DNA from 3 places in the Cupriavidus sp. 10L43_2 genome. Region 1 is predicted to be linked to each of the others. Evidence: predicted binding sites of a transcription regulator. Region 1 holds the regulator's gene; each other region holds the start of a gene.
What was found. The regulator sigma-54, encoded in region 1, starts transcription at its own class of promoters, with help from an activator protein. The targets are predictions, from matches to a motif close to TGGCANGNAANCTGCTTT.

Region 1 (7,285 bases):
AGTCGCACGAAATCCACCGCATCGTCGGCCACGAGACCGTGGCCGCGCGAGATCAGTTCCAGGCCCAGTTCGCTCTTGCCCAGGCCGGACTCGCCCATGATCAGCACGCCCATGCCGAGGATGTCGAGGAACACGCCGTGCATCGTCACGCGCGGGGCGGAGATGCGCGACAGGTAGAGCCGCAGATGGTCGATCACAGCCGCCGACGACACCGGCGTGGTGAACAGCGGCGTGGACGAGCGCGTGCAGCGCAGCTCCAGGTCTGGCGGCGGCTCCATGCCATCCGCCACGACGAGGAACGGCGGCTCGAGCAGGATCAGCTCGCCCATCTGGCGCTTGCGCGGCTCGTCGTCGAGGCGCTGGTAGTAGAGGATTTCCGGCTTGCCGAGCACCTGGATCCGGTTCGGGTGGATCAGGTTCAAGTGGCCGACGAGGTCCGCCGCCGAGGTGGCTTCGCGGGCGAATTCCACGTCGAAGGCCCGGTCGGCCCCTTCCAGGCCAGCGACCCACGAGAGCTTGATGTCGGCTGCGTTGTCGTCGAAGATCGACTGCGAGGTGACGCCGGTGAGTTCCATGCGCGTATGACTTTCGGGGGCGGACAGGCCGTTTCAGGCGGCCGTTGGGGCGGGAGTCAGGGGTGCCACTGCGTCAGCAGATCATGCACCGCTTCCGACGTGGGCAGTGTGGCGAGGCCCTCGCGCATCTCGCGGTCCGAGAGCAGTTGGGCGATTTCCGACAGGATTTCCAGATGTTGTTGCGTGGCCTGTTCCGGCACGAGCAGGAAGATCAACAGCGACACCGGCTTGCCGTCCGGCGATTCGAACGGAATGGGCTCGGCCAGGCGCATGAAGCCGGCCAGCGGCTGCTTGAGACCCTTGATGCGGCCATGCGGAATGGCCACGCCGGCACCCAGACCCGTGGAACCCAGCGATTCGCGCGCGAACAGGTTATCGGTCACGGTAGCACGCGCCACGCCATGGTTGTTCTCGAACAGGAGCCCGGCTTGCTCGAACACCCGCTTCTTGCTGGTGACGGTGACGTCGAGATGGATGTTGCCGGGTGGCAGCAATTTGGCCAAACGATTCATGGGCGATGCGCGAGAAGTCAGGTTAGCGGGCCGGGGCGCGAAGGCCGTCCCGCCGGATTCGGGGCGAAACTTGGGTACCGAGATCTTGTCTGGGACGCCCGCATTGGAGCGTCCGGCCATTATAGAGCAGGGCTCCACCGCGATTTTGCGATGCAGCGCCGGGGTCGCGGCGGTGCCACGACGTGCCGGCCGGCTTGCCCACCCGGGGTGTCCCGGGGCCGTCCTGTCGTTATTTGTATGGCGGAGCATACACCGAGGCGGGCGGCTTGCGAACACTTGTTCCCATTTTGACCGCTCACGGGGGCCCCGGGTCGCCCTCCGGCGTGGCAATAAGGTAACGAAACATTCCAGGTGCCCGCACCGTCACCGCCATGGCGCGCGCCCATCAAAAAAGCCGCGCTGATTGCGCGGCTTGAGCTCTTCTTTTCAGTCCTCTGCAGGGTCGGCAACCGCTCTGTTTTCGGTTGCCTGCAGGTGTCTACTGCTGCGTCAGTTGCTGGGCGGCCATCTGGTACTTCACCGCCTCGCGATCGTGGCCCTGTACGCGGTCCTTGTAGCGGATGACCTGGCGGTCGAGCTTGTCGACCAGACAGTCGATCGCCGCATACAGATCTTCATGATGCGCTTCGACGAAGATGTCCTTCCCCTTCAGATGCAGATTGATTTCCGCGTACTGGCGCCGGTCCTTCTCCTTGTGATTGTCCACCGATAGCAGCACGCTCACGCCGATGACCTGATCGAAATGCCTGACAATTCGCTCCAGTTTCGTTTCCACATACTCACGCAGCGGGGGCGTGATGTCGAGGTGGTGTCCACTGATCTTGAAGTTCATAGCGCTTCTCCTTCTGAAAGAGCCGCACCAGGCAGGCGGTTGCGGCTCGGCTACAAAGTCTTGCGGAGATTGACTGCGGGGATCTTGAGCGCTTCGCGGTATTTCGCCACCGTGCGGCGTGCGACCACGAAGCCTTGCTCACCCAGCAGTTCGGCGATCCGGCTGTCGGAAAGAGGATTCCTGGGGTCTTCGGCTCCTATCAGTTGCTTGATCAGCGCGCGGATTGCCGTGGAGGAGGCCGCGCCGCCAGTCTCCGTAGAGACGTGGCTCCCAAAGAAGTACTTCAACTCGAAAGTACCCATGGGCGTGGCCATGTACTTATTCGTGGTGACCCGGGAAATGGTCGACTCATGTAAACCGAGTGTATCGGCTATTTCCCGCAAAACCAAGGGGCGCATCGCGATTTCGCCATGCGTGAAAAAGTTCTTTTGACGTTCCACAATTGCCTGCGAAACACGCAGGATCGTATCGAATCGTTGCTGGATGTTCTTGATAAGCCACCGCGCCTCCTGAAGCTTCTGCTGCAGGCCTGCCGTCCCCGTTTCGCCCTTCGCGCCGCGCAGGATCTGCGCATACATGTCGTTGATGCGCAGCCGTGGCATGACATCCGGATTGAGCGCCGCGATCCACCCGCTGCCGCTCTTGCGCACGAACACGTCGGGCACCACGAAGTCGGCCTCGGGACGGTTGAACGCGTGCCCCGGATACGGCGCCAGCGAGCGAATCAGTTCGTGTGCCGCCTTCAGTGCTATTTCGTCCACCTGGAGCGCTTTCTTTAGCCGCGTGTAGTCGCGCACGGCCAGCAGTTCCAGATGATGATTGACGATGGTCAGCGCCAGCTCACGATGGGAGTGCTTCAGGCGACGCAATTGCAGGCTGAGGCACTCCGCGGCATTGCGCGCGCCCACGCCGGGCGGGTCGAAGCTCTGCAGCAGGGTCAGGATCGCGTGGACTTCGTCGATCTCGAATTCGAGTTCCTCGGGCAGTTCGGTGCAGATTTCCTCGAGCGAGGCGCTCAGGTAGCCGTCATCGTCGAGCGATTCGATCAGGAAGATGGCCAGGCCCTTGTCGCGCACCGAGATCTTCAGCGGGGCCAACTGCCCCATCAGGTGCTCGCGCAGCGTGGGCTCGGCATCGCGCAACTGCATCGGCGACTTTTCGTCCTCGTCGCCCTGGGGGCGGCGGGCGAAGTCGTCGAGGCTCCAGTCGCTGCCGTAGTCCTCGCTGCCGTTGTCGTTGTAGTTGTCGTCCTCACCGCCGGACGCGCCATCGGTGCGCGCGTCGCCGTTGGGCTGTGGCTCGGAGGAGGCCGGCGCGGGGGCGCTCTGGAGGTTGACCGAGCCATCGGCGGCTACCCGCAGCGGGCTTTCGATCCAGTCGTTTTCGCGTTCGAGCAGGGGATTTTCGGTCAGCGCCTGTTCCACTTCCTGCTGGAGTTCAAGCGTCGAGAGCTGCAACAATCGAATCGACTGTTGCAGCTGCGGGGTCAATGCCAGATGTTGCGAGAGACGAAGCTGAAGCGACGGTTTCATGCGACCTATTCTATGCGCATCCTTCCGACTATGGAACGGAAATTGCTATCGCCTATCGCTCTGACTTCCTGATCGACCCCGGCTGTCGCCGTGGAGGCCGGGAGAAGCGCGGCCGCACGCGGCGGCCGATGGGTCACATGCGGAAATTTTCGCCCAGGTACACGCGTCGCACGGACTCGTTGGCGATGATTTCCTCAGGCTGGCCGGCGGCCAGCACCGTGCCTTCGCTGATGATGTAGGCGTGGTCGCAGATGCCGAGCGTCTCGCGCACGTTGTGGTCGGTGATCAGCACGCCGATGTTGCGCGCCTTCAGGAAGCTCACGATGCGCTGGATTTCGCCCACGGCGATGGGGTCCACGCCGGCGAACGGCTCGTCCAGCAGGATGAAGCGCGGCGCGGAGGCCAGCGCCCGGGCAATTTCCACGCGGCGGCGCTCGCCGCCGGAGAGCGACAGCGCCGGGTTGTTGCGCAGATGGGCGATCTGCAGGTCATCCAGCAGCGAATCCAGGCGGCGTTCGATCTCGGCCTTCGGCAGCGGCTTGCCCTTCTCCAATTGCAACTCGAGCACGGCGCGGATGTTTTCCTCGACGTTGAGCTTGCGGAAGACCGAGGCCTCCTGCGGCAGGTAGGACAGGCCCATGCGGGCGCGCTCGTGGATCGGCAGGCCGCTGATGTGCTGGTCGTCCAGCACGATGTCGCCCTCATCCAGTGCCACCAGGCCCACGATCATGTAGAACGACGTGGTCTTGCCGGCGCCGTTCGGACCGAGCAGGCCGACCACCTCGCCGCTCTTCACGTCCAGCGAGACGTCCTTGACCACGGTGCGCGAACCGTAGCGCTTCTTCAGGTGGCGCACGACCAGCGTGCTGCTGTCGGTACGGGCGGCCGACGGGGCTGCGGAGGCGTTCGGGGCGAGCGTGGCGGAGTCGTTCATCAGGTCAATGCATGCGTGACGCGGCGGGCGCGTCCGGGGTTCAGGGCTTGCCGGGCGCGGGCGCCGGCTTCAGTTCCAGCGGCGGTGGCGGCGCGGCGGCGCCGCTGGCCGGGTCCGCGCGCGGCGAGAGCACGGCGCGCACGCGGCCGGACGGGTTGCCGGTGGAGGTGTTGTTGTCGCCGCCGGCAGCCGTGTAGTACTCGTTGCGGCTGTCGTAGGTGATCACGGCGCCGCGGATCTCGTCGACGGTCTTCGCGCCGGCGATGCGCGCCGCGCGGGCATGACCGATCAGCTTCGACATTTCCTGCTTGCCGTCGTACTCGATGCGGTCGCCCCAGCCGTCGATGTATTCGTCCACGCCGTCGCGCTTCTGGCGGATATACGCCTGGCGGCCCGGATTGGCCGTGGCCACCGCGTACTGGTAGCCCTCGGGGTCGGTGCGGATCTGCGCGGCGTCCGACTTCAGCACCATCGTGCCCTTGGTCAGCACGACGTTGCCGGTCAGCGTATAGATCTGCTTCACGTCGTCATAGCTGGCGTTGTTGGCCTCCAGCACCAGCGGCTTGTCCTTGTCGGCACGCTCCGCCAGGGCCGGCTGGGCCAGGGTCGCGCCGAGCGCGGCGATTGCCACCGCCAGGGCGGGCACGATGCGGCGACAGGACAACGTCGTCAGGGATGGGGTCATGTTGGTCAGCTGAGAGAATGACGGGCGATCCGTTGCCGGCGCCTGGCGTGCTTGTTGTTGTGCTTACTGCGTGGTCCGGGCCTGCCCCGACGGCGGATTCATGACGATGGTGCCGCGTACGTTGCCGAGCAATTGTACTTCGCGCGTGACATTGTTGAAGACCAGTCCGTTGGCCGTCATCACCGACGGGCCGCGCGTGAGTTGTACCGCTTTATCGGTCTTGACGATGTCGTCATTGACCAGCAACTGGAAATATTGCGATGCAGCGGTCATGCGCGGGTCCTTCGACGGATCCACGCCGGGTTGCCGTACCAGGAAGGCATTGCCGTACAGGTCGATGACCGAGCCCTCCGAGTTCATCACGCCCCGGTCCGCGTTGACCGTGACCGGGGGGCGGTCCGGCTGGTAGGCGCGCATGGCCGGCGTGGTCACCTCGTAGGTCTGGTCGTCCTCGAAATGGATCATCTTCACGCCGGTGAAGCGCATCTTGGTGGCGCCGGTCGTGTCCAGTTCCGTGGCCGAGAAGCGGTCCATGTAGTAGTCCGCCTCATGGCGCTTGGCGCGGTTCTGGGCGGCCTCGTCCTCATGGGGCGAGTTGATCTGCACCAGCCAGAACGTGCTGCCGGCGACCATCGCCATTAGCAGCAGCGGCAGCAGCCGCATGACCAGACCGGAGATCCTGCCGAAGAAGTCGCGCATCGCCGGCCCCGCTCAGATGACCTTGGCGCGGGTCAGGTCATGGATGTGGAGCGCGCCCACGAGCTTGCCGTCGCCATCGACCACCAGCAGCTGGTTGATGCGGTTCGCTTCCATGATCTGCACCGCTTCCACGGCCAGCTGGTCCTGGTTCACCACGTGGGGGTTACGGTGCATGACCTCGCCGATGGGCACGGTGCGCCAGTCGCGCGGGGTTTCCAGCAGGCGGCGCAGGTCGCCGTCGGTGAACACGCCGATGGCGTGGCCGTCCGGGTCCACCACGGCCGTCATGGCCAGGCCCTTGCGGGTGATTTCCATCAGCGCCTGGGCCAGCGGGGTGTTTTCACGCACCTCGGGCACGCCGTTGCCGGTGCGCATGACGTCGCGCACGTGGGTCAGCAGCTTGCGGCCCAGCGCGCCGCCCGGGTGCGATCGGGCGAAGTCTTCCTCGCCAAAGCCGCGCGCGTCCAGCACGGCCACGGCCAAGGCGTCGCCCAGCGCCAGCGCCGCCGTGGTGCTGGCCGTCGGGGCCAGGTTCAGCGGGCAGGCCTCCTGGGCCACGGCGCCGTCCAGATGGGCATCGGACAGCTTGGCGAGGTTCGATTCCGGGTTCCCGGTGACCGAGATCAGCCCGGCGCCGATGCGCTTGACGATCGGGACGATCGACAGCAGCTCGGCCGTCTCGCCGGAATTGGAGAACGCAATCAGCACGTCGTCGCGGGTGATCATGCCCAGGTCGCCGTGGCTGGCCTCGGCCGGGTGCACGAAGAACGACGGCGTACCCGTGGAAGCCAGCGTGGCCGCCACTTTGCGGCCGATATGGCCGGACTTGCCGATGCCGGACACGACCACGCGTCCGGTGCAGCCCAGGATCATCTGGACCGCCTTGGTAAACGCGGGCGTCAGTCGGTCAGCCAGCGCGGAAACGGCGTCGGCTTCGATCTGGAGGGTGTGGCGAGCGAGCTTAAGTGCTCGTTCCGCATCGAAATTGGCTATCATGGCGACGAAGTATACCAACGAATGCGATGGCGACCGGCCCGGCTTTTCTGCCATGGGGTCCGGGCGACCGCCGCTTGCCGTGTTTCCCCGGCGAGGCACCGATGCCGGGACGGCGCGCGTGCCCGGCCGGCTCGTTCCAGGTCAAGCCCCAAGTCTTCCCCGAAGCCCGCCGAATGCATTCTCCGCTGGAACTGACCCTCGTGCTGCTGGCCGCCGCCGTTCTTGGCGTGGTGGCCTTCCGCATGCTGCAACTGCCACCCATGCTGGGCTACCTGGCGGTGGGCATCCTGATCGGTCCCCACGCGCTCGCGCTGGCCAACGATTCCGCCCAGACCAAGTACCTGGCCGAATTCGGCGTGGTCTTCCTGATGTTCTCGATCGGGCTCGAGTTCAACCTGGGCAAGCTCCGCTCGATGAAACGGCTCGTATTCGGGCTGGGCGGCTCCCAGGTGGTGCTGACGATGCTGCTCGTGGTAGCGGCCGGATGGGCGCTCTCGGCCTGGATCGGGCTGACCTGGCA
Region 2 (7,285 bases), on a different contig from region 1:
TGATGAGCCTCCGGCGGCGGCGCGCGCTGCTGGAGTTCGCGCGGCGGCACGGGAGCTGGATCGTGGAGGATGACTACGACAGCGAATTCCGCTTCTCCGGCCAGCCGATTCCGTCGCTGCAGGGTATGGAGCCGGACGCGCCGGTGCTCTACATCGGCACCTTCAGCAAGACGCTCTACCCCGGCCTGCGCATGGGCTATCTGGTGCTGCCGAAGGGGCTGACGGAGGCCTTCCAGACCGCCCATTCCGACCTGTACCGCGCCGGCCACCTGATGACGCAGGCCACCGTGGCCGAGTTCATGCAGGCCGGCGACTATGCCGCGCACATCCGCCGCATGCGCCCGCTCTATGCCCGGCGGCGCGCGGTGCTGGCCGGGCTGATCGAACGCTACCTCGGGACGGAGGCGCTGCACGAACACGCGAGCAACGCCGGGCTGCACCTCGTGCTGCGCCTGCCCGACCACGTGGACGATGTGGCCCTGACGGCGGACATCCGCGCGCGCGGCATCCTGGTACGGCCGCTATCGCGCTATTTCATGGGGCCGACGGTTCGGCGCGGGCTGCTGCTGGGCTATGCCTGCGTGCCCGAGGAAGACATCGGCCCCGCCTTCGACGTGCTGCTCGATTGCCTGCTGCCCCGGCTCAGACCGACCTAGGATACAAAGGCTTCGGTAACGTGGTGAGCAGGAGGACGTGATGATTCATGCACATCGATCGATGCTATGCCGGCTGCTCGCCATCACCACGCTGTGGCTGGCCGGCTGTGGCGGTGGCGGCGGCGACGTCCAGATCACCAGCGGCAGCACGCCCGCCACCCTCGCGATCGTCGTGTCCGGCCTGCCCGCCGGCACGCCGGCCAACATCACGGTGACCGGGCCGGGCGGCTATCGGCAGACCGTCGGCCAGACCGTCACGCTTGGCAACCTCGCGGCCGGCACCTACACCGTGACGGCGGCCCCGGTACTGACCGGATCGACGTCCTACCAGCCCTCGCAGGCCGCGCAGACCGCGATGGTGGCCGCCAACACGGCGCCCACTATCGGCGTGAGCTACGGCGCGCCCTCGGACATGCGGCTGTCGCTGAACCAGGTGGCGGAAGGCTTCGCGGCGCCGATCTTCCTCACCGCACCCGCCAACGACCCCCGGCTGTTCGTGGTGGAGCGCGCCGGCCGGGTCCGCATCGTGCGGGACGGCAGCGTGCTCGCCGCGTCCTTCCTCGACCTCTCCATCCTCACCACCACCGACGGCGAGCGCGGCCTGTTCTCGATGGCGTTCGACCCCGCCTACGCCACCAACGGGCGCTTCTACGTCTACTACACCGACCAGAACGGCGCGATCACCGTGGCGCGCTACACGGTCTCGGCCAGCAACCCGGACGCAGCGAACCCCACCGGCACGTTGCTGCTGTCGATTCCGCACCCGGGGGCCAGCAACCACAACGGCGGCCAGCTCGCGTTCGGCACGGACGGCATGCTCTACATCGGCACCGGCGACGGCGGCGGTAGCAACGACCCCGCCAACAACGCCCAGAACAGCGGCACGCTGCTGGGCAAGATCCTGCGCATCGACGTGAGCGGCGCCAGCTATACCGTGCCGGCCGGCAATCCGTTCGCCGGCGGTGGGGGCGGACGCCCCGAGATCTGGGCCACCGGGCTGCGCAACCCGTGGCGGTTCTCGTTCGATGCGAACGGCCTGCTCTATATCGCGGATGTCGGCCAAGGCCAGCGCGAGGAAGTCAACGCCATGCCAACCGCCAGCGGCGGCCTCAACTACGGATGGGATCGTCTGGAAGGCACCGCCTGCGTCGGCGCCACCGCGTGCGACCCCGCCGGTCTGACCGCGCCCGTGTTCGAGTACACCCACGACGCCGGCGGCTGCGCCATCGTCGGCGGCTACGTCTATCGCGGCGCGGCCCTGCCCGAACTCCAGGGCCGCTATTTCTATACCGACCTGTGCACCGGCAAGCTGGCCAGCTTCCTGTACCGCGACGGCGCCGTTTCCGAGCGGGTGGACTGGCCGGTCACCGCCAGCGGCAGCGTCTACTCCTTCGGCACCGATGCCGCGCAGGAACTCTACGTACTGGCCGACGCTGGCACGTCTTCGACGAGCGGCAAGGTGTATCGGGTACAGCGGGCGCCTTAGGGGCGCCTTGCGGGGGGGCGCCAGCGCCACACGCCGTGATGGCGGATAATCCCGCATCCTCACGACGCCCTCCCCACCCCCATGCATGCCAGCGCCACCCGCCGCCTCGACGGGACCACCCTGTTCCTGCTCACCTTCCCGCCACTGGCCTGGGCGGGCAACGCCATTGTCGGGCGGCTGGCCGCCGGTACGTTTCCGCCCCTCACGCTGAATTTCGTGCGCTGGGTACTGGCCGGGACCTTGTTGGGGCTCTACGCCTGGCGCGGGGTGGTGGAACATCGGGCCACGCTGCGCCGGCATGCGGGGCTGCTGACGGCGATGGGCGTGCTGTCGATTGCCAGCTACAACGCGTTCCAGTACCTCGCGCTGACCACCTCGACGCCGATCAACGTCACCTTGATTGGCGCCTCCACGCCGCTGTTCCTGCTGATCATCGGCGCGCTGTTCTTCGGGGAGCGCATGCGGCCGTGGGCTGTGGCGGGGGCGCTGCTGTGTCTGGTGGGGGTGTCTTTCGTGCTGGTGCGCGGGGAGTTGGGGCGGCTGGCGCAGCTCGACTTCGTGCCCGGCGACCTGTACATGCTTGCGGCGACCATCGCCTGGAGCGCCTATACCTGGCTGCTGCGCAAGCATCGCCCGGACCTGCCGCTGCCGGTGCTGCTGTTCGCGCAGATCGTCACCGGCGTGGTGGCCAGCGTGCCCGTCACGGCGTGGGAATTGATGACGCTGTCGACGCCCATCCCCTGGAACGGCAAGGTGATGGGCATCCTGCTTTATGTGTCGACGATTCCCTCGCTGCTGGCCTACTTCGCCTGGGACCGCGCCATCGCACGGGCCGGCGCGCAGTTGCCGGTGTTCTTCATCACGCTGACGCCGGTGTTCGCCGCCCTGCTCTCCACGCTGCTGCTCGGCGAGTCGCCCCACTGGTATCACGGCGTGGGGCTGCTCACCATCGCCGCAGGCATCGGGCTGGCGCAGCGGCGCTGAATGACGCTGAAGGGTGCTGGCTAGCGCCCCAGCCGTTGATGGAAGGCCATCAGCGGCGTGGCCGTCAGGCCGTGCAGGACGATGGAGAACACCACGGTGCACAGCGTGGCGTGGATCAGGAAGGGGCTCCATTCCTCGCCGGCGGTGTGCGTCAGGGCATAGGCCAGGTAGTAAAGCGAGCCGATGCCGCGAATGCCGAACCACGCGGTCAGGCGCCGCTGGCCGCGCGCCATGGGCAGGTCGAAGGTGGACGCATAGACCGATAGCGGCCGGATCAGGCAGATCAGCAGCAGCGCCAGCACCACGTACTGGGCGTGGAAGACCTCCCGGGTCAGCATCGCCCCGATCAGCAGGGTGACGCACAGCTCGGCCAGCCGTTCGATATTGAACGAGAACTCCGAGGCGGTATGGGTGAGGTAGGCGGCGGCCTTGCGCTCGTGCGTGGAGGTGGTCTCGACATCGGCCGTATGCAGCGGTCCCAGCACCTCCGCCGGCGAGGTGGCGGGATTCTCGCGGCGCTCCACCTGCCGCATCGCCAGCCCCGCCGCGAACACGGCCAGGAAGCCGTAGGTGTGCAGCAACAGCGCGGCGCCGTAGGACACGCCGATCAGGCCCAGCGTGAGGAAACTCTCCAGCCCCACCGCCTCATGGAAGCGCAGCCGCAGGACCAGGATGGTCTTGCTCGCCAGCCAGCCCAGCAGCCCACCGATTGCCAGCCCGCCGAGGGTGCTCCAGACCAGATCGACCGCCATCCAGCGGCCGCCCCACGCGCCCAGTTCGTGGAAACCCAGCAAGCCAAGGCCGAGCATGACGAACGGGAACGCCGCGCCATCGTTCAGGCCGCCCTCACCCGTCAGGCTGTAGCGCACCACGTCGCGATCCTCGGTATCGGCCATCTGCACGTCCGAGGCCAGCACGGGGTCCGTGGGCGCCAGGATCGCCCCGAGCAGCACCGCCAGGCCCAGTGGCACCTGCAGCCAGCCCACCGCCACGGCGCAGACGCCGCCGATGGTCAGCAGCATCGCCACGGTGGCCAGCCGCACCGGCAGGCGCCAGACGCGGTACGTCATCTGCACCCGCAGCCGCAAGCCCACGCCGAACAGGGCGACGAGCACGGCCAGCTCGGTGATCCATTCCAGCACCTTCACGTGGCCCGGGTCCGTCAGATCGAGCACGATCAGCCCGGCCCCGCCCGGTCCCAGCGCCATCCCCACTAATAGATACAGGCCGGACGGGGACATGGGCAGGCGCTTCACCATGGAGTCGATCAACCCCATCGTGATCAGCAGCGCGCCAATGACCAATGCCCAGGTCGCGAACAAGCTGGCTCCTCTATTCGATATATCCCGGTCGAGACTTTCACAGTAGGCGGCGCGGCGGGCGGGCGCTGTCGGGCGGACCCCGTAGCGCCGTGTCAGTGAAGACCTCCCGACACTGGTGCGTGCGCGCACCACGCAGGGGCTTGCGGATGGCCGGCAGGGTGTGGGTGGCAGGCCGAAGGCGCCCAGCAGCCGGTCACGCGTGAACAGCCACGTGGTTAATCGACTGATTTCATTGACATTTTCCACGTCTGACCGGGCCTCCCCCTGCCCAAAAGTGCCTTTGGCACGGTGATTGCTATCTTGTATCCAAGATTGGATTTCAGATAGGACACTCATGCGTACCTCTACCTCGGCCACCACAGCGGCCACGACAGCCGCCCCCGGCGAGGCCGATGCGGCGTGGATCGCGCGGTTCGATACCCCGGTCGTCGCCCCGCACCCGGAGCACGCCCCGCTGGCCGGCCTGCGTTTTGCGGCCAAGGACAATATCGACGTGGCTGGCGTGCCGACGACCGCCGCCTGCCCCGAATTCGCCTACGTGCCGGACGCCCACGCCACGGTGATCGCGCGCCTGCTGGGCGCCGGCGCGGCGTTGGCCGGCAAGACCAACCTGGACCAGTTCGCCTGCGGCCTGAATGGCACGCGCTCGCCCTACGGCGCCGTGCCCAATGCGTTCGATCCAGCCTATGTCAGCGGCGGGTCGAGTTCCGGTTCGGCGTACGCGGTGGCCAGCGGTGAGGTTGACTTCGCGCTGGGCACGGACACCGCCGGCTCCGGCCGGGTGCCCGCCGGGCTCAACAATATCGTCGGGCTGAAGCCGAGCAAGGGCCTGATCTCCGCCCACGGCGTGTTCCCCGCCGCGCAGAGCGTGGATTGCGTGTCGATCCTGGCGCGCACGGTGGCCATGGCGGTGCGCGTGCTGGAAGCCGCAGCCGGCCATGACCCGCAGGACCCGTACTCGCGCGCGCTGCCGCTGGCGCGCACGCCGCTGCCGGCTGCGTTCCGCTTTGGCGTGCCGGCCGAGCCGGAGTTTTTCGGCGATGACCTCGCCCGCCGGGCCTTCGACGCCGCCGTTGCCGCGCTGGAGGCGCTGGGCGGTCGCGCGGTGCCCATCGACTATGCCCCGCTGGCCGAAGCCGCCGCGCTGCTCTATGACAGCGCGCTGGTCGCCGAGCGCTACGCCGCCGTGCGCCCCTTCTTCGACCGCGCGCCGGGCGCGGTCATCGAGCCGGTGCGTTCGATCCTGGCCGCCGGCAGCCGCTACAGCGCCGCCGATGTGTTCGATGCCCAGCACGCGCTCCAGGCCCTGGCCCAGCGCGCGGCCACGATGTGGCAGGACATCGACGTGCTGTGCGTGCCCACGGCGCCGACGCATTGCACCATCGCCGCCATGCTGGCCGATCCGGTGGTACGCAACCGCGAACTCGGCCACTACACGAACTTCGTCAACCTGCTCGACTACGCCGCGCTGTCCGTGCCCGCTAGCCTGCGCCCGGACGGGCTGCCGTTCGGCATCACGCTGATCGGCCAGGCCGGCAGCGACTGGCAGCTCGCCGACCTGGGGCAACGCTTCCACCACGCCACGGGGCTGACGCTGGGTGCGACGGGCGAGCCGCTGCCCGCGCCGGTGTCCATTGCCGGGCTGGCCCCGTCCCCCGCCACTCATCTGCCGCTGGCCGTGGTGGGCGCCCATCTCTCTGGCATGCCGCTGAACGGTCAGTTGACCGAACGCGGTGCGACGCTGGCCGAGGCCACCACCACCGCGCCGCACTATCGGCTGCACGCGCTGCCCGGCACCACCCCGCCAAAGCCCGGCCTGCGCCGCGTGGACGCCGGGGAGGATGCCGGCGCCGCCATCGCGGTGGAGGTGTGGCAGGTGCCGCTCGCCGCCGTCGGCAGCTTCCTGGCGCTGGTGCCGGCCCCGCTCGCGCTGGGCAGCCTCGAGCTGGCCGATGGCCGCTGGGTCCATGGCTTCGTCTGCGAAGGCCATGCGCTGCACGGTGCGCCCGATGTCAGCGCCCATGGCGGCTGGCGCGCCTATATCACGTCGCTCTCCGCCGCTTGACCGTCTTCCGAATCCTCAACATTCACGCACAGGAACCTGCCATGACCCGCTCCACCTCCCGTCCCGCCACCGTCTCCCCCTCGCGCCGCCGCGCGCTGAAGGCCGGCGCCGCCGCGCTGTCCGTGCTGGCCGCGCCGGCCATCGTCCGCGCGCAGGGCACGCCCAAGCTGCGCATCGGCTACTGGCCGGTCGCGTCGGGCCTGCCCTTCTTCGCCGCCGTCGAAAAGGGCTATTTCAAGGAAGCGGGGCTGAACGTCGAGCCGATCAAGTTCGCCAGCCCGCAGCAGGTCATCGAGGCCATCCTGGCCGGCCGCTGCGACGGCAGCGCCAATGGCACCGCCTCGGCCGCGCTGGCCATCGGTGACATCGCCCAGCCCGGCCTGCTGAAGATCTTCTGCACCAACCCGACCAACGCCAAGTTCGTGCTCGACGAGTTCCTCGTGGCCAAGGACAGCCCGATCAAGACCGTGGCGGAACTCAAGGGCAAGCGCGTGGCATGCGGCCCGGGCCTGCAGAACGTGGTGCTGGCCAAGACCATGCTCGAGCGCGCCGGCGCCGGCAAGATCAGCGTGACGGAGCTGCCGATTGGCCAGCACGTGGCCGCGCTCGCCGCCGGCCAGATCGATGGGGTCTACTCGCTCGAGCCGACCGGCACCATCGGCCGGCTCAACGGCACCACGCGCACGCTGGAAGCCGGCGTGGTGGCGCGCTACATCCTCGGCGACCCGATGGCCCCGTGGCATGGCGGCTCGGCCAGCCTGACCACGGAATT
Region 3 (7,285 bases), on a different contig from region 1:
CCCCACGAGGAACATTGTCGCCATGACCCAATCCGTTCACGCCAAGGTGTCGGCCGTTACGCAACGCGTTGTCGAGCGCAGCCGCGCGAGCCGCGCCGCCTATCTGGCGCGCTGCGAGCGGGCACAGCGGGAACTCGGCCCGCTGCGCGGCATGTCGTGCGCGAATCTGGCGCACGGTTACGCCGCGCTGCCGGCCGACGACAAGCTCAAGCTTCGCGTCGAGCACGCCCCGAACCTCGGCATCGTGACCGCGTACAACGACATGCTGTCGGCCCACCAGCCGTACGAGCGGTATCCGAACGTGATTCGCGAGGCGGCGCGAGCGGTGGGTGGCGTGGCCCAGGTGGCGGGCGGCGTGCCGGCGATGTGCGATGGCATCACGCAAGGCAACGCTGGCATGGAGCTGTCGCTGTTCTCGCGCGACGCCATTGCCATGGGTACGGCGGTCGCGCTCTCGCACAACACCTTCGATGCCGCGCTGATGCTCGGCGTGTGCGACAAGATCGTGCCGGGCCTGCTGATGGGGGCGCTCCAGTTCGGCCACCTGCCCATCGTCTTCGTGCCCGCTGGGCCGATGGCGACCGGTCTCTCGAACAAGGAAAAGGCGCGCGTGCGCCAGCTCTACGCCACGGGTCAGGTTGGTCGCGATGTCTTGCTTGAGGCCGAATGCGCCGCCTACCACGGCGCCGGCACCTGCACCTTCTACGGCACGGCCAACAGCAACCAGTTCCTGATGGAAATCATGGGCTTGCACATGCCGGGCTCGGCCTTCGTGCACCCGGACAGCGGACTGCGCGACGCGCTGACGGCGGCCGCGGCACAGCGCGCGCTGGCGCTGATCGCGCGCGGCAACGCGTACACGCCGCTCGCCCAGATCGTGGACGAGCGGGCCATCGTCAACGCCATGGTCGGCCTGCTGGCCACGGGCGGTTCCACGAACCATACCATCCACCTTGTCGCCATGGCGCGTGCCGCCGGCATCGTCATCGACTGGAATGACTTCGACCGCCTGTCGGCGGTCACGCCGCTGCTGGCGCGCGTCTATCCGAACGGCTCGGCCGATGTGAACCACTTCCACGCCGCCGGCGGCGTGGCCTATGTGATTGGCCAACTGCTCGAAGCCGGGTTGCTGCACGAGGACGTCCAGACCGTGATGGGGCAAGGGCTGGCGCGCTACACCGAGGAGCCGGTGATGACCGACGGCGCGCTGCGCTGGCGCGACGGTCCGACCACGAGTGGCGATGCCGCCGTGCTGGCACCGGCGTCGGCGCCGTTCTCGAAGGAGGGCGGGCTGCGCCTGATGGCCGGCAACCTCGGCCGGGGCGTGATCAAGGTGTCGGCCGTGGCCGACGAGCACCGGATCGTGGAGGCCCCGGCCCGCGTGTTCGACTCCCAGGAGGCGCTGCAAGCCGCCTTCGAGGCCGACGAACTGAATCGCGACGTGGTGGCGGTGGTCCGCTTCCAGGGGCCGAACGCCAACGGCATGCCCGAGTTGCACCGCCTCACGCCGGCACTCGGCGCACTGCAGGATGCTGGCCACAAGGTGGCGCTGGTGACCGATGGCCGCATGTCGGGCGCGTCCGGCAAGGTACCGGCGGTGATTCATGTGGGTCCGGAGGCGCTTGTAGGCGGCCCGTTGGCGCGGGTGCGCGATGGCGACTGGATTCGTGTGGATGCCGTAGTCGGCACATTGACCCTGGTCGGCGATGCCGCCGCGCACGCCGAATTCGCCGCGCGCATCCCGGCGACCGCGCCGGACGACGATTTTGCGCGCTTCAGCATGGGGCGCGGCCTGTTCGGACTGTTCCGGCGCCATGCCCGGATCGCCGAAGAAGGCGGCAGCGCCCTGGACTTGTCCGAGGCCGACGCCGCGCCCGCTGTCCAAACGGCCGGCGTGGTCGCACAATAGGCGGGCGCCCAACTTGCCCTGCACGCACTTAGTCGTCGTTTAGTCATCGTTTAGTCGTTTTACGATTTTCAGCAATCGCCGCGGCCAGGTATCTCCATGCCGCGGTGCACCTTCGCGCCACGTCTTTCGCGCCCGAAGGCTACCGACAAGGATGGCCCGACCATCCGACCATGATCGACGGAGCAGACATGATCTATATCCTGATGGGCGTTTCCGGCAGCGGGAAAACCACGGTCGGCCAGTTGCTGGCCAGCCAGCTGCATTGCGGCTTCCACGATGCCGACGCCTTCCACAGCGAGGCCAACAAGGCCAAGATGCACAACGGCATTCCGCTGACCGATGAGGACCGCTGGCCCTGGCTGGCCGCGATGCGCGCCGCCATCGACACCGCCCGGGCCGAGGGCCGCACCCACGTTTTCACCTGCTCGGCGCTGCGCCAGACCTACCGCGACCGCCTGACCCCGCCCGACGGCGGTGTGACCTTCGTCTTCATGAAGGGCGACGCCGGCACCATCGGCAGCCGGCTGTCGGCGCGCACGGACCATTTCTTCAACCCGGCGCTGCTGCAAAGCCAGTTCGACACCCTCGAGGAGCCACGCGATGCGCTGGTGCTGGACATCCGCCGCACGCCCGAGGCGCTGGTCCAGGACATCCTGGACAAGTGCCCGCCCGAGTCGGCCGCCTGCTCCGGCAAGCCCGCCGCCTGATCTGAGCTGACCTGAAGCCGCCAGCCAGCCCTTGGCGCCGTGCCTTCGGCGGCGCCTGGCTGGCAAGCATCTTGCTAAACCGATTCGCGTGCCGGCGCGCGTGACCCTTGCGGGTTTTGCCGGTGCGGATATGCTGAAAGAGCCAACTCGACAAGGCATCGACAAACGGGCGACCGGGGAGACGGCACGGCACGGTCAGTACGAGGCCGGCGCGGGCGCCCATTTCACGAAGGAGCGGCCATCATGGCGGCGCGGTTTTTCGACGAGATGCTGGAAGGGCGGGAGGACGGAGCAGTGGCGGCCATCGAGGCCGGACAGACGCTGCCGTCAGGGGCGGTCAGGGCCCACTACCGCAATTTTGCGGACTGGATCGGGCGGCAGTCCGGTTCGACGATGGACAACAAACGCGCCGAGGCGGACCTTATCTTCCGGCGCGTGGGCATTACCTTTGCCGTCTACGGCGACAAGGACGAGTCGAACAGCGGCACCGAGCGCACGATTCCGTTCGATGTGATTCCGCGCATCTTCCCGGCCAGCGAGTGGGCCACGCTCGAGCGCGGCCTGCGGCAGCGCGTGGCGGCGCTGAACCGGTTCATCCACGATATCTACCACGGCCAGGACATCATCCGCGCCGGCGTGATTCCGCCCGACCAGATCTACAACAACGCCCAATACCGGCCGGAGATGCTCGGCGTGGATGTGCCGCGCGACATTTATGCCCATGTGGCCGGCATCGACGTGGTGCGGGCCGGCGAGGGCGAGTTCTACGTGCTCGAGGACAACCTCCGGGTGCCGTCCGGCGTTTCGTACATGCTGGAAAACCGCAAGATGATGATGCGGTTGTTCCCGGAGCTGTTCGCGCGCAACCGGGTGGCGCCGGTGGCGCACTATCCCGACCTGCTGCTGGACATGCTGCGCAGTGTCTCGCCCCAGAACATCGCCGATCCCACCGTGGTCGTGCTCACGCCGGGCATGTACAACTCGGCGTACTTCGAGCATGCATTCCTGGCTCAACAGATGGGCGTGGAACTGGTGGAGGGCAGCGACCTGTTCGTCGAGGACGAGCACCTATATATGCGGACCACGCAGGGGCCGCAGCGCATCGACGTGATCTACCGGCGCGTGGATGACGACTTCCTTGATCCCCTCGCATTTCGTCCAGATTCGGCGCTCGGTGCGGCCGGGCTGCTGTCGGTCTACCGGGCCGGCAATGTGACGATCAGCAACGCCATCGGCACGGGCGTGGCCGACGACAAGTCGATTTACCCCTACGTGCCGGACATGATCCGCTTCTATCTGGGCGAGGAGGCCATCCTCAACAACGTGCCGACCTATATGTGCCGGCGCCCGGACGATCTCCAGTTCGTGCTCGACCATATGGCCGACCTCGTGGTCAAGGAAACCCACGGCGCGGGCGGCTACGGCATGCTAGTCGGACCGGCGGCCACGCGCGCCGAGATCGACCAGTTCCGCGAGGTGGTGAAATCGCGCCCCGAGCAGTACATCGCCCAACCGACGCTGGCGCTGTCCACCTGCCCGACCTATGTGGAGTCGGGCATCGCGCCGCGCCATATCGACCTGCGGCCGTTCGTGCTGTCGGGCAAGGAGGTGCGCATGGTGCCGGGCGGGCTGACCCGCGTGGCGCTGCGCGAAGGGTCATTGGTGGTCAACTCCTCGCAGGGGGGCGGCACCAAGGACACCTGGGTGCTGGAGCGCTGAGCCATGGAACACGCCGATCGCCGGGAGAACCCATCATGTTGAGCCGCACCGCCGACCATCTGTTCTGGATGTCCCGCTATACCGAGCGCGCCGAGAACACCGCGCGCATGCTCGATGTCAATTACCAGACCTCGCTGCTGCCGCAGTCCGCCGAAGTGGCCGAGCAGGGCTGGTGGGCGATGCTCGATATTTCCGAGCTGACCCACGCCTTCGACCACAAGTACGGGCTGCTGCACCGCGACGACGTGATCGACTTCATGGTTCGCGACATGACCAATCCGTCGTCGATCATGAGCTGCCTGCGCGCGGCGCGCGAGAACGCCCGCGCGGTGCGCGGCTCGCTGACCACCGAGGTCTGGGAGACGCTGAACACCACCTGGCTGGATGTGCAGCGCATCATTGCCGAGGGTGAGCTGCGCGACGACCCGTCCCGCTTCTTCGAATGGGTCAAGTTCCGCTCGCATCTGGCGCGTGGCGTGCAGTTCGGCACCATGCTCAAGGACGACGCCTTCCACTTCATGCGGCTCGGCACCTTCCTGGAGCGGGCGGACAACACTGCGCGGATCCTCGATGTCAAGTTCCAGGCCTCCGGCCGGCGCGACGAGGACGATCTCGCTTTCCAGGGCGGCCAATCGCAGAGCCAGAGCCAGGGCGGGGGATTCCGGAGTCAGTCCCAATCCCAGTCCCAGGACGGTAGCGGGCAGTCCCAGAGCCAGTTGCAGAACGATGACCTGAACCGCGAGCAGAACGACTTCTATCACTGGGCAGCCGTGTTGCGCTCGGTGTCCGGCTTCGAGGTGTATCGCAAGATCTATCGCGCCGTGATCACACCGCAACGTGTGGCGGAGCTGTTGATCCTGCGGCCGGACATGCCGCGCTCGCTGGTGTCGAGCATGGACGAGGTAGTCGCCATTCTCGCGCTGGTGGCCAACCAGCAGTCGTCGGAGACGGAGCGCCAGGCTGGTAAACTCCACGCCGACCTGAAATACGCGCGCATCGACGACATCTTCGCCGTTGGCCTGCACGCCTACCTGACCAGCTTCCTGGAGCGCATTGGCGATCTCGGCAACGGCATCAGCCGGGACTTCCTCGTCCCGCTGGCTGCCTGACGAGGTGCCGGGCACGCCACACCGTTGCCGGATCGGGCGGGTGGCGGGCCGGGCACCGGTCGCCGCGGCGCGTGCCTTATCGTGAAATACAAGATCCACCACAAGACGGTCTACCGTTACACCGAGCCAGTGCGCCGCAGCGTGCACGAACTGCGGCTCGCGCCGCGTTCGGGGCCGCTTCAGTCCGTGCAGGGCTGGACGCTGACCGCACCCGGCAACCTGTCCGAGGCCCGCGACGGCTTTGGCAACATCGTCCATAACTTCACGCTGTCCGGCCCCGCCCAGACGATTTCGATCACGGCGACTGGCGAAGTGGAAGTGATGATTGCGCCGCTAAAAGAAGCGGGGGCGCCCGGCCACCATGGCTTCCACGACCAGCCGGACGCCGGCGAGTCGCGCGTGTCGCCCCTGTACTTTGCCGCCGCCACGCCGCTCACGCAGGCCCCGGCCGCGCTGCGCGCGTTCGCCGCGCCGTTCCTGGCCGCCGGCCACGACGTGCCGGCGTTGCTGGCGCTGGCCGATGGCATCGCGGACCGCGTGCGCTACAGCGCCAACACAACCCACGTCGGTACCAGCGCCGCCGATGCCTTCGCGCTCGGCAGCGGCGTCTGCCAGGACCAGGCGCAGGTGATGGTGGCCGCGTGCCGCGCCTTCGGCATTCCGGCGCGCTATGTCAGTGGTTACTTCTATGACCCGGCCGCCACGTCGATGGCCAGCCACGCCTGGGCGGATGTCTGCCTGGACGCCGCCAGCGCGCTCTGGTGCAGCATCGACGTGACGCACCGTTGCCTGACCGATGGCCGCCACGTTCGCCTTGCCGTGGGGCGTGACTACGCCTCGGCTGCACCAATTCGGGGCATTCTGGAGGGCGGGACGGGCGAGACGATGGAAGTCGAGATCGCCATCACCCCGATTCCGCCGATGCCAGCGGTACCGGTCGCTGACTGACCCCACCCCGGGCAGCAATCCTTTCCATCAGACGGCCGTTCGAAGCGACCGATGCCGCCGAGGCGGCTCGCGCCGCGCTAGGGCGCTAGAATGCAAGCTTGCCCCTGAGCGCGCCGCCGAGCCGGCGCGCGGCCAAAAACCAACAAGATTCCCATGACGTACTGTGTAGCCATGCGGCTGGATGCCGGCCTGGTATTCCTGTCAGATTCCCGCACCAACGCCGGCGTGGACGCCATTTCCACGGCCCGCAAGATGACCGTGTTCGAAGAGCCGGGCGACCGCGTGATGGTGATGATGACCGCCGGCAACCTCGCGATCAGTCAGTCGGTGCGCCAATGCCTGGCAGAGGGCCGCGACGAGAAGCGCTCGCTGTGGACCGCGCGGGACATGTTCGAGGCCGCTACCATCGTCGGCGACGCCGTGCGCGCCGTGCACAAGCGCGATGCCCATGCGCTGCGCGATGCCGGCATCGAATTCAACGTGAGTCTGGTCTTCGGCGGTCAGATTCGCGGCGAGCGGCCGCGCCTGTTCAATATCTATGCGGCCGGCAACTTCGTCGAATCGACACCGGAAAATTGCTATTTCCAGATTGGCGAGGCCAAGTACGGCAAGCCGATCATCGACCGCGTGGTGTCGCCGTCGCTGCCGCTGGGCGAGGCCGCCAAGTGCGCGCTGATCTCGATGGACTCGACGCTGAAATCGAATATCTCCGTGGGCCTGCCGCTGGACCTGCTGGTCTATGAGGCCGACGCGCTGCGCGTGACTCGCTTCGTCAGTATCGACGAACGCAACGCCTACTTCCGCATGATTCGCGACACGTGGGGCCACCGCCTGCGCCAGGTGTTCGGCGAGATCTGCAACCCCGAGTGGGATGCGGCGGAGCCGGCGGAATT

Region 2: the regulator sigma-54 is predicted to act here: its motif matches at 4,730-4,747, upstream of atzF (allophanate hydrolase).
Region 3: the regulator sigma-54 is predicted to act here: its motif matches at 2,677-2,694, upstream of AC1DEL_RS09845 (circularly permuted type 2 ATP-grasp protein).

Annotation. Positions count from the first base shown of each region.
Region 1 is NZ_JBFTJE010000026.1:58,543-65,827, forward strand. It holds gene hprK (HPr(Ser) kinase/phosphatase) at 1-575, opposite strand, end outside; gene AC1DEL_RS26160 (PTS sugar transporter subunit IIA) at 632-1,087, opposite strand; gene hpf (ribosome hibernation-promoting factor, HPF/YfiA family) at 1,566-1,919, opposite strand; gene AC1DEL_RS26170 (RNA polymerase factor sigma-54) at 1,970-3,451, opposite strand; gene lptB (LPS export ABC transporter ATP-binding protein) at 3,585-4,385, opposite strand; gene lptA (lipopolysaccharide transport periplasmic protein LptA) at 4,426-5,070, opposite strand; gene lptC (LPS export ABC transporter periplasmic protein LptC) at 5,134-5,769, opposite strand; gene AC1DEL_RS26190 (KpsF/GutQ family sugar-phosphate isomerase) at 5,782-6,765, opposite strand; gene AC1DEL_RS26195 (monovalent cation:proton antiporter family protein) at 6,939-7,285, shown strand, end outside.
Region 2 is NZ_JBFTJE010000012.1:35,702-42,986, forward strand. It holds gene pdxR (MocR-like pyridoxine biosynthesis transcription factor PdxR) at 1-656, shown strand, start outside; gene AC1DEL_RS17385 (PQQ-dependent sugar dehydrogenase) at 697-2,142, shown strand; gene AC1DEL_RS17390 (DMT family transporter) at 2,224-3,126, shown strand; gene AC1DEL_RS17395 (cation:proton antiporter) at 3,147-4,448, opposite strand; gene atzF (allophanate hydrolase) at 4,783-6,513, shown strand; gene AC1DEL_RS17405 (ABC transporter substrate-binding protein) at 6,555-7,285, shown strand, end outside.
Region 3 is NZ_JBFTJE010000005.1:250,893-258,177, forward strand. It holds gene edd (phosphogluconate dehydratase) at 23-1,909, shown strand; gene AC1DEL_RS09840 (gluconokinase) at 2,098-2,616, shown strand; gene AC1DEL_RS09845 (circularly permuted type 2 ATP-grasp protein) at 2,860-4,335, shown strand; gene AC1DEL_RS09850 (alpha-E domain-containing protein) at 4,371-5,444, shown strand; gene AC1DEL_RS09855 (transglutaminase family protein) at 5,526-6,392, shown strand; gene AC1DEL_RS09860 (proteasome-type protease) at 6,546-7,285, shown strand, end outside.